4 regions of the Variovorax sp. YR266 genome follow, and region 1 is predicted to be linked to each of the others. Evidence: predicted binding sites of a transcription regulator. Region 1 holds the regulator's gene; each other region holds the start of a gene.

The links. Region 1 encodes sigma-54, which starts transcription at its own class of promoters, with help from an activator protein. Its sites were predicted from a motif close to TGGCANGNAANCTGCTTT; they were not measured.
Region 2: BLW48_RS23575 (ammonium transporter) is a predicted target of sigma-54. The motif match lies at 1,086-1,103, and genes of this name have one in related genera.
Region 3: BLW48_RS04110 (isopenicillin N synthase family dioxygenase) is a predicted target of sigma-54. The motif match lies at 732-749, and genes of this name have one in related genera.
Region 4: BLW48_RS14870 (flavin monoamine oxidase family protein) is a predicted target of sigma-54. The motif match lies at 1,103-1,120, and genes of this name have one in related genera.

Annotation. Positions count from the first base shown of each region.
Region 1 is NZ_FNPM01000004.1:167,674-169,872, forward strand. It holds gene BLW48_RS12695 (phospholipase D family protein) at 1-280, opposite strand, end outside; gene rpoN (RNA polymerase factor sigma-54) at 291-1,892, opposite strand; gene lptB (LPS export ABC transporter ATP-binding protein) at 1,910-2,199, opposite strand, start outside.
Region 2 is NZ_FNPM01000009.1:217,837-220,035, reverse strand. It holds gene BLW48_RS23580 (LytTR family DNA-binding domain-containing protein) at 129-1,022, shown strand; gene BLW48_RS23575 (ammonium transporter) at 1,174-2,199, shown strand, end outside.
Region 3 is NZ_FNPM01000001.1:894,424-896,622, forward strand. It holds gene BLW48_RS04105 (aspartate/glutamate racemase family protein) at 1-530, opposite strand, end outside; gene BLW48_RS04110 (isopenicillin N synthase family dioxygenase) at 834-1,859, shown strand; gene BLW48_RS04115 (ABC transporter substrate-binding protein) at 1,882-2,199, shown strand, end outside.
Region 4 is NZ_FNPM01000005.1:108,002-110,200, reverse strand. It holds gene BLW48_RS14885 (sulfite exporter TauE/SafE family protein) at 1-191, opposite strand, end outside; gene BLW48_RS14880 (cell division protein ZapA) at 497-829, opposite strand; gene BLW48_RS14875 (hypothetical protein) at 826-1,050, opposite strand; gene BLW48_RS14870 (flavin monoamine oxidase family protein) at 1,156-2,199, shown strand, end outside.

The DNA of each region.
Region 1 (2,199 bases):
ACTGCACGTCGAGCGTGCGCTGCGCGCGGCGGGCCAGCTGGATACGGGTGTCGAAGGCGAAGTCGCCGCCGGGCATGAGGCGAAAGCCGCTCAGGTCGGGGTCGGGCTGGGAGGCCAGCGCGATCTTGCCGAGCGCGGTGTCGGCTGACACGGCCATGGCCTTGGTGGGCGGGCGCGGCGCCTCGTCGGGCAATGTGGCGCAGCCTGCGAACAGCAAGACCGCAGCCATGACGAAAACCCAATGCCCACAACGCGAAAGCGACGGCAGGCGACGGGTCATCGGTGGCTTTCTACAGGGCCTTGCGCAGGTTGGCGGGCGCGATGCGCAGCGCCTCGCGGTACTTGGCCACGGTGCGGCGCGCGCACTCGATGCCCTGCTCTTTCAGCATCTCGGAGATCTGGCTGTCCGACAGCGGCTTCTTGATGCTCTCGGAGCTGACGAACTGCTTGATCAGCGCGCGCACCGCGGTGCTCGACGCATTGCCGCCGGTCTCGGTGCCCAGCGCCGAGCCGAAGAAGTACTTGAGCTCGACCGTGCCGAAGGGCGTGGCCATGTACTTGGCGGTGGTCACGCGCGAGATGGTCGATTCGTGCAGGCCCAGCTCGTCGGCGATCTCGCGCAGCACCAGCGGGCGCATCGCGAGTTCGCCGTGCACGAAGTAGCTCTTCTGCCGCTCGACGATGGCGTTGCTCACGCGCAGGATGGTGTCGAAGCGCTGCTGGATGTTCTTGATGAACCAGCGCGCCTCCTGCAGCCGCTGCGACAACGCCTGGCTGCCTTCGCCCTTGTGCGACTTGAGTGCGCCGGCATAGATGTCGTGCACGCGCAGGCGCGGCATCACCTCGGGGTTCAGCATGACGCGGAACTTCACATTGGTGCCGCGGCCCGTCTTGGTGACGATCACGTCGGGAATGACGATGTTGCGCTCGACGTCGACGAAGCGCCGGCCCGGCTTGGGCTCGAGCCGCGCGATGATCTGCAGCGCCGAGCGCACCAGCTCCTCGTTGCTGCGGGTGAGCGTGGCCAGGCGCTTGAAGTCGCGGCGCGCGAGCAGCTCCATTGGCTGCTTGCAGATGGCAATGGCGGTCTTGCGGACCAGCTCTTCCTCGTCGGTCTCGTCCTCGCGGGCCAGGGCGCGCAGCTGGATGCCCAGGCATTCGCCGAGGTCGCGCGCGCCGACGCCGGCGGGTTCCAGGCTCTGCAGCAGGCCGAGCGCCACCTGAAAGTGATGCACGAGGTCGTCGAACTGGTCGTTGTCGTCGCCGGCCAGGCCCGAGGCCAGTGCGGGCAGCGAGTCTTCCAGGTAGCCGTCGTCGTTGAGCGATTCGATGAGAAAGCGCAGCGCGGCGCTGTCGTTCTCGTTCAGGCGCAGGCTCAGCGCCTGGCGGTGCAGGAAGGACTGCAGCGACTCCTGGCTGCGCGCGAGTTCGGTGGCGTCGGCACGTTCGTCGTCGCCGAGGTTGTTCTGGCGCGCGGGCGCATCGCTGCCCCATTCGCTGTCGTCGGGCGCCATGTCGACGGTGCCGTCGCCTTCCCAGTCGGGCTCGCGCTCGGTGATTTCGGCAGCGGGGCCGTCGGTGTCGGCCGTGGTGGTGGTGCTGGTTTCGGTGGAAGCAGTGGACGCGCTGGCGGCGGGCGAAGCGAAGTCGCTTTCGCCGTCGCCGCTATCGCCGCCGTCGTCGCGCGGCACCGGGGCATCGGCCGTGTCGAGCCCGAATTCCTCGCGCGCCGCTTCTTCAGCCGTGCGCTCGAGGAACGGGTTCTCGTCGAGCATCTGCTCCACCTCCTGGCTCAGTTCGAGCGTGGAGAGTTGAAGCAGCCTGATCGACTGCTGCAGCTGTGGCGTCAACGCCAGATGCTGCGAGACGCGAAGGGATAGCCCTTGCTTCATGGGAACCGCTCCCGCCCTTACATGCGGAAGTGTTCGCCCAAGTACACCCTGCGTACTTCGGCGTTGTCGACGATCTCCGAGGGTGTGCCTTGTGCCAGCACATGCCCGTCGCTGATGATGAAAGCGTGATCGCAGATGCCCAGCGTTTCACGCACGTTGTGGTCGGTGATGAGCACGCCGATGCCGCGCTCTTTCAGGAAGCTGATGATCCGCTGGATTTCGATCACCGCGATCGGGTCGATGCCGGCGAAGGGCTCGTCCAGCAGGATGAAGCGCGGCTGCGTAGCCAGCGCACGCGCAATTTCGA
Region 2 (2,199 bases), on a different contig from region 1:
GCCCCGTGCTCCCCGCGTGGCACGCCCGGGGGACGGATCGCCCGCGCTTTGTGACGAGCGGTGGCCCTGAGGGACGAAACTGGACGAAATTCGCCGCCCCAAGGCCCGTTTTCGGGAGAATCCCGGCCATGGGAGACCCCCGCAAGAACCTGTACGAGCGCTACGAACCAGTCCGCCGCTACGTGGAGGTGGCGTTCTGGATCGTTCTGATGACGCTGCAGGCCGTGTTCAGCACGATGGTGGCGATCGTCGACGTGCGCACGCGCGCCGTGCCGCGGGCCAACTGGGAGGTCGCGACCTGGGAGGGTTCGAGCCACCTGGTGCTGTTGCTGCTGGTTCCGGCGCTGGTTGCCGTCGAGCGCCGGTTGTCGCCGCTGGTGCGCACCCACGTGCTGCGCTTCGTGGCCTGGCATGCGGTGGCGAGCGTGGTCTTCAGCGTGATCCACGTGGTGGGCATGTTCGGGCTGCGGGCGCTGGTCTATGCCATGGCCGGCGAGCGCTACGACTTCGGCGGCTGGGTCAGCCAGTGGGGCTACGAGTACCTGAAGGACGTGCGGGTGTACGCGAGCATCGTCTTCGGCATCTGGGCATACCGGCTGTTCATGTTGCGGCTGCAGGGCGAGGCGCGGGTGCTCGATGCGCCCGAAGCACCGGCGGAGCCGGAGCCCGTCGAACCCGAAACCCCGCAGCCTGCGCGCCCCGAGCGCTTTCTGGTGCGCAAGCTGCGTCGCGAATTCCTCATCGCGGCTACCGACATCGACTGGCTCCAGGCCGAGGGCAACTACGTCGGCCTGCACGTCAACGGCCACGACTACCTGCTGCGCGCCACGCTCACCGACTTCCTGACCCAGCTCGACCCCGCCCGCTTCGTGCGCGTGCACCGCAGCCACGCCGTGAACCTGGGGCGTATCAAGGAAATCGAGCCGCTGGACGGTGGCGACGCCCGGCTGCACATGCACGACGGCACCACCGTGCCCTGCAGCCGCCGCTACCGGGACGCGCTGCGCGCCGGGGCGGGCTGATCCGGTGCATCGCGGGCTAAGTAAAGCCCACTATTGGTTCGCAGCGCACCATAGAAGAGCTTTGGGCACCATTTTTGCTTCATTGGCCCGCCGCTTCGGGTTATTCGGGTGCGGCGCACCAATTCAAACCAAAAATCAGCAAGAAGCTCCAATGGACGCACTCAAACAGGGCGCAGACGCGCTGTTCATCCTTCTCGGCGCCATCATGGTCCTGGCCATGCACGCCGGTTTTGCTTTTCTCGAACTGGGGACAGTGCGCAAGAAGAACCAGGTCAATGCGCTGGTGAAGATCCTGGTCGACTTCTCGGTCTCGACCATCGTGTATTTCCTGGTGGGCTACGGCGTGGCCTACGGCACGCATTTCTTCGTGAGCGCCACCGAACTGTCGGCAAGAAGCGGCTACGAGCTGGTGAAATTCTTCTTTTTGCTCACTTTCGCGGCGGCCATCCCGGCCATCATTTCGGGCGGCATTGCCGAGCGCGCCAAGTTCTGGCCGCAGCTGATCGCCACGGCAGTGATCGTCGGCTTCGTCTACCCGCTGTACGAGGGCATCGCCTGGAACAAGCACTTCGGCATCCAGGGCTGGATTGCCTCGCTCACCGGCCATGAGTTCCATGACTTCGCGGGTTCGGTGGTGGTGCACGCGGTGGGCGGCTGGCTCGCGTTGCCGGCGGTGCTGCTGCTGGGCGCGCGGCGCAACCGCTACCGGGGCGACGGCTCGCTGAGCGCGCATCCGCCGTCGAACATTCCGTTCCTGGCGCTGGGCGCGTGGGTGCTGTGCGTAGGCTGGTTCGGCTTCAACGTGATGAGCGCGCAGAGCATCGACAAGATTTCGGGCCTGGTGGCCGTCAACTCGCTGATGGCAATGGTCGGCGGCACGCTGGTGGCGCTGGCAATGGGCAAGAACGACCCGGGCTTCGTCTACAACGGCCCGCTCGCGGGGCTCGTGGCCGTGTGCGCCGGCTCCGACCTGATGCACCCGCTGGGCGCGCTGGTGGTGGGCGGCGTGGCGGGCGCCATCTTCGTCAAGATGTTCACGCTCACGCAGAACAAATGGAAGATCGACGACGTGCTCGGCGTGTGGCCGCTGCACGGCCTGTGCGGCACCTGGGGCGGTATCGCAGCGGGCATCTTCGGCACGCAGGCGCTGGGCGGCATTGGCGGTGTGAACGTGTGG
Region 3 (2,199 bases), on a different contig from region 1:
CGCTCGGCACGCCGACATGCCTCGAGAAGCACGTTCTTGGCCATGTCCGGCCTTGCGGCCAAGTCTGCTCCGCTGAGCGCCACCGTCTCTATCGTCGCAAGGTCCCTCGCATAGCCCGTCGCATGAACAAATCGGGTCAGGATGGGCTTCCAACCGTGACCACCGGTCACTATCGCAAAGCGGCCCATGCTTGCCGCTCGCGCGATTGACGAGATCGCCAAGCCCGTCACTGGTGCCTCACTGCACTCTTTAAGTGCAAAGAGACCGGGGTCACCGAAACACCCGATCAGCACCGACGAGGCGCGCGAGCCGCGCACCTCCTCGGCGGCCGCCCAGGCATCCAACGCCGCGTGTTCCGCGACGGCATAGCTGCTCGCGCTCGAAATGTATGGCGCACCAAAGCGCGCTTGACGCACCACGACATCGACCTCCTTCCCACAGCACGAAGCGATGGTTCGATGAAGCAATTCACTCACAGCGGTTGAAGTATTTGGATTGATGACCAGCAGTCTCATCCGTTCTGAATTCATTGGAAAAACTCCGGCGCCACACCGGTCGTGGCTTTGAGACCTCTGAAGTCAACCACGGAAGGCATCTTCCGGTAAGGGCTTCGTTGGCGAGCGATGGACGGCATGTAGTGAAGATCTTGGAAGGCGTGTACGGTACGGTGCCATTGTTTGTATGCGATGGCGAATTGGATTGTCAACAACTTCATATGCGATTCGCAACATTGGCATGCTATTTGCGGAACAAACTTCAAAGAGACTGTGGGCATTTGCGCGTTGTATTCGCGTGGTGCGCAAAGCACCCGATCGCACCAAAAGGAGCTATTTGTGCATCTTTTCGAGAGAGCCGCTGTCGCAGACGAAGCGGAAGTTATCAACCAGATTCCCGTGATTGATTGCATGCCATTCTTCCGAGGAGACGATGGCGCCGAGGAAACGTTCGTCGCAGCACTGAAGGACGCGTGTGAGAACGTCGGTTTCTTCTACATCAAGGGGCATGGGGTTCCCCAGGCACTCATCGACGACTGCTTTGCAGCGAGCCACGAATTCCACGCATTGCCGTTGGAACGCAAGCTGCTGGTGAGACAGGACGAGAACAACATTGGCTACATGGCCATGAATCACTCGATCACCAAATCGGACGAGATCCATACGACGAAGCATCCCAACCAGAACGCGAGCTTCTTTCTTGGCCATGACCGCCCGGACGACCATCCGGATGTAGTCAACAAGGTTCGCTTGCGCGGAAAGAACCAGTGGCCCGCTGACTTGCCCGACTTCAAGATGCGCACAAAGTGCTATTTCGATGCGCTTCAGGAAGCCTCGGAAAAACTGGTTCCTGCCTTCGCACTCGCGTTGGGACTGGACCGCACATTCTTTGATGAGGCGTTCGCAAACGAGGCATACATTGAACTGCGCTTGCTTCACTCCCCGCCACAAATGGATGTCAGCGACGAAAAGTTCAACGTCGCACCGCATACTGACTCGAGCTTCATCACGCTGCTGGCGCGCGAGTTCGAAGAGAAGCCGGCATTGGCCGTGCGATTGAAGAGCGGCGAGTGGTTCAAGGCACCGATTCTCGAGGGAACGTTCCTGGTGAACCTTGGCGACGTCATGCGCAGGTATTCGAACGGCACCTTCATGTCGACGCCTCACGGCGTGATCAACGAAGGCTCGAAGGACCGCTACTCCATCGCATTCTTCTATAGCCCAAACCCAAACTCCGTCGTCGAGCCAGTGCCTTCGAAGGTGTCCCAGGGCAACCCGCCGAGATACGACCCGAAGCTCTACGGCGACATCGCCAAAACGGTCCACGATCGCAACTACTCGCAGTTCAAGAAGCTGTCCGTCTAAGCATTTTCAACAGGAGAATTCCATGTCAAGTTCCACCGAGAAAGAGGCGAGCCGCACCAGAAAGATGTCGTGCGTGATCGGCCTCGCGCTTGCCTCCGCACTGGCGGCTGGCGCCGCCAGTGCCGGCGGCGTACTGACCGTCGCGATGACCGCCAGCGACATTCCGCAGACAGGTGGCAATCCCGACCAAGGTTTCGAAGGCTACCGGTTCGTTGGCTACAACCTCTACGACGCGCTGGTGAACTGGGACATGAGCAAGTCCGGCGTACCTTCGAACATCAAGCCTGGCCTGGCCACGAGTTGGAGCGTGGATCCCAAGAATCCCGGCCGCTGGCTTTTC
Region 4 (2,199 bases), on a different contig from region 1:
GTCGCCATCGAGGTGGCGATTGCCATCTTCACCGCGAGGTCGGCCGGCACGCCGCGATGGCCCATGATGATCGTGATGAACGGCACCATCAGCATGCCGCCGCCGATGCCCAGCAGGCCCGCGAGAAAACCGGTGCCGAGGCCGAGAGCGGCGAGTTCGGCGATCAGGAGGGGGTCGAGCAGGGCAGCGATATTCACGGGAAAGTCACGCAAGAGAAGTGAGGGGTTGGAAAAAGCAACGGCCCCGAGCAGTGGATGCAGGGGGCCGTGGCAGGAAAAGGTGTCTGCAGGTGATGTGCCGGACCCGCATCCTGAACCAGGGTTCAGGTGGGCGAGGGCAGCAGGACTTCGGGTTCATCTGACGCGAGATGATCACGCCCGTCGAGCGATGTACCAAGCCCGGCTCCGGAGAGCATTGGAACAAGGAAATATTAAGCCCGACACAGTCTGCAGACGGACTGGATTTTACGCCTCGTCCGTCTTCGTGCCAGCCTTATTCAGAGTAAATGTCCATCGCCAGCCAGGGCCTGATCGAGTTTCTGGATGAGCTGCGTGGCCTTCGCGTCGGTTTCGACGCTGTCTGCAGCCGAAGTGGCAACTGGTGCCGCGGGCGCTGCGACAACGGCGGCCTGCTGCGCGGCGAGGTCGAACGCCAGGTTCAGCGAAGCCAGCACCGCGATGCGGTCACGGGCCTTGACTTTTCCGGCATCGCGGATCTTGCACATGGCTGCGTCCACGCGTTCGACGGCTTCGCGCAGTTGCGCCTCGCCACCATCGGGACAGCCGAGCAGATAGCTCTGGCCCATGATCTGTACTTCAATCTGCTTCATGCGGGGGAATCTTCGGAGGGTGGTTCAGCCGGCAACCGTTCGAGCAGGGCATCGAGGCGCGTGCGTGCCGCAACGAGCCGCGACTTCAGGGCGTCGCGTTCGCGCGTGAGCGCATCGACCTGCTCCTGCAGCAGCGCATTGGTGCGTTGCACCTCTTCGTGACGCACAAGCAGTCGTTCAACACGCTCGGCGATCTGATCGATAGGGCTGGAGGCGGGCATGGTTGGCGATTGTAGTTTCCCAAGGAAGCGGCCCCCAGGCGGTGCCTGGGCGTGGCATGGATTCTGCTGCCTTCCAGTTGCCTTTCAAACTCCAATAGCCAGTCAATGACCACGAAGAACAACACTTTATTCAGTCGGCGCGACCTGCTTACGCTCATCGGCAAGACCGCAGGGGGCGGCGCGATGTACCAGGCGATGACCTCGCTGGGCTTTGCCGCCGAATCCAACTACAGCGGACCACCGAAGCTCGATGGCGCAAAGAAGGGTGCGTCGGTGCTGGTTCTTGGCGCAGGCCTGGCCGGCATGGCCGCCGCGCTCGAACTGCGCAACGCAGGCTACTCGGTCAAGGTCCTCGAGTTCAGCAATCGCGCGGGCGGCCGGTGCTGGACGCTGCGCGGCGGCGACACCTTCACCGAGCTGGGTGGCGCCGTGCAGCAATGCGGCTTCGCCAAGGGCGAGTACTTCAATCCGGGGCCGTGGCGCATTCCCTATCACCACCATGCAGTGCTGGGCTACTGCAAGCGGCTGGGCGTGGCGCTGGAGCCCTTCGTCCAGGTCAACTACAACGCGCTGGTGCATTCGAGCAAGGCCTACGGCGGCAAGCCGCAGCGCTACCGCCATGTGCAGGCCGACTACCAGGGCTACGTCGCCGAGCTGCTCGGCAAGGCCACGACGCAGGGCAACCTCGACGCGGCGCTGACGAAGGAAGACAAGGAGAAACTGCTCGAAGGCCTGCGCCGCTGGGGTGCGCTCGACACGCAGTTCCGCTATCTCGAAGGCACCGTCAGCAGCGACCGCCGCGGCTATGACGTCGATGCGGGCGGCGGCCTCATGCCGTTGGCCAAACCGTCGAAGCCGCTCGACATGAGCGAGCTGCTGCAATCGAATCTTTGGCGTTACATCGCCAGCGGGCAAGACTACGAATTCCAGAGCGCGATCTTCCAGCCCGTGGGCGGCATGGACATGATCGCCAAGGCCTTCCAGAAAGAAGTGGGCAGTCTGATCCGCTACGGCGCCAAGGTCACGAAGATCGAGCAGAACGACCGCGGCGTAACGGTCACCTACACCGATGCATCAAAGGGCGGCGCGGTCACGCAGGCCAAGGCCGACTGGTGCCTGTGCACCATTCCGCTGTCGGTGCTCAGCCAG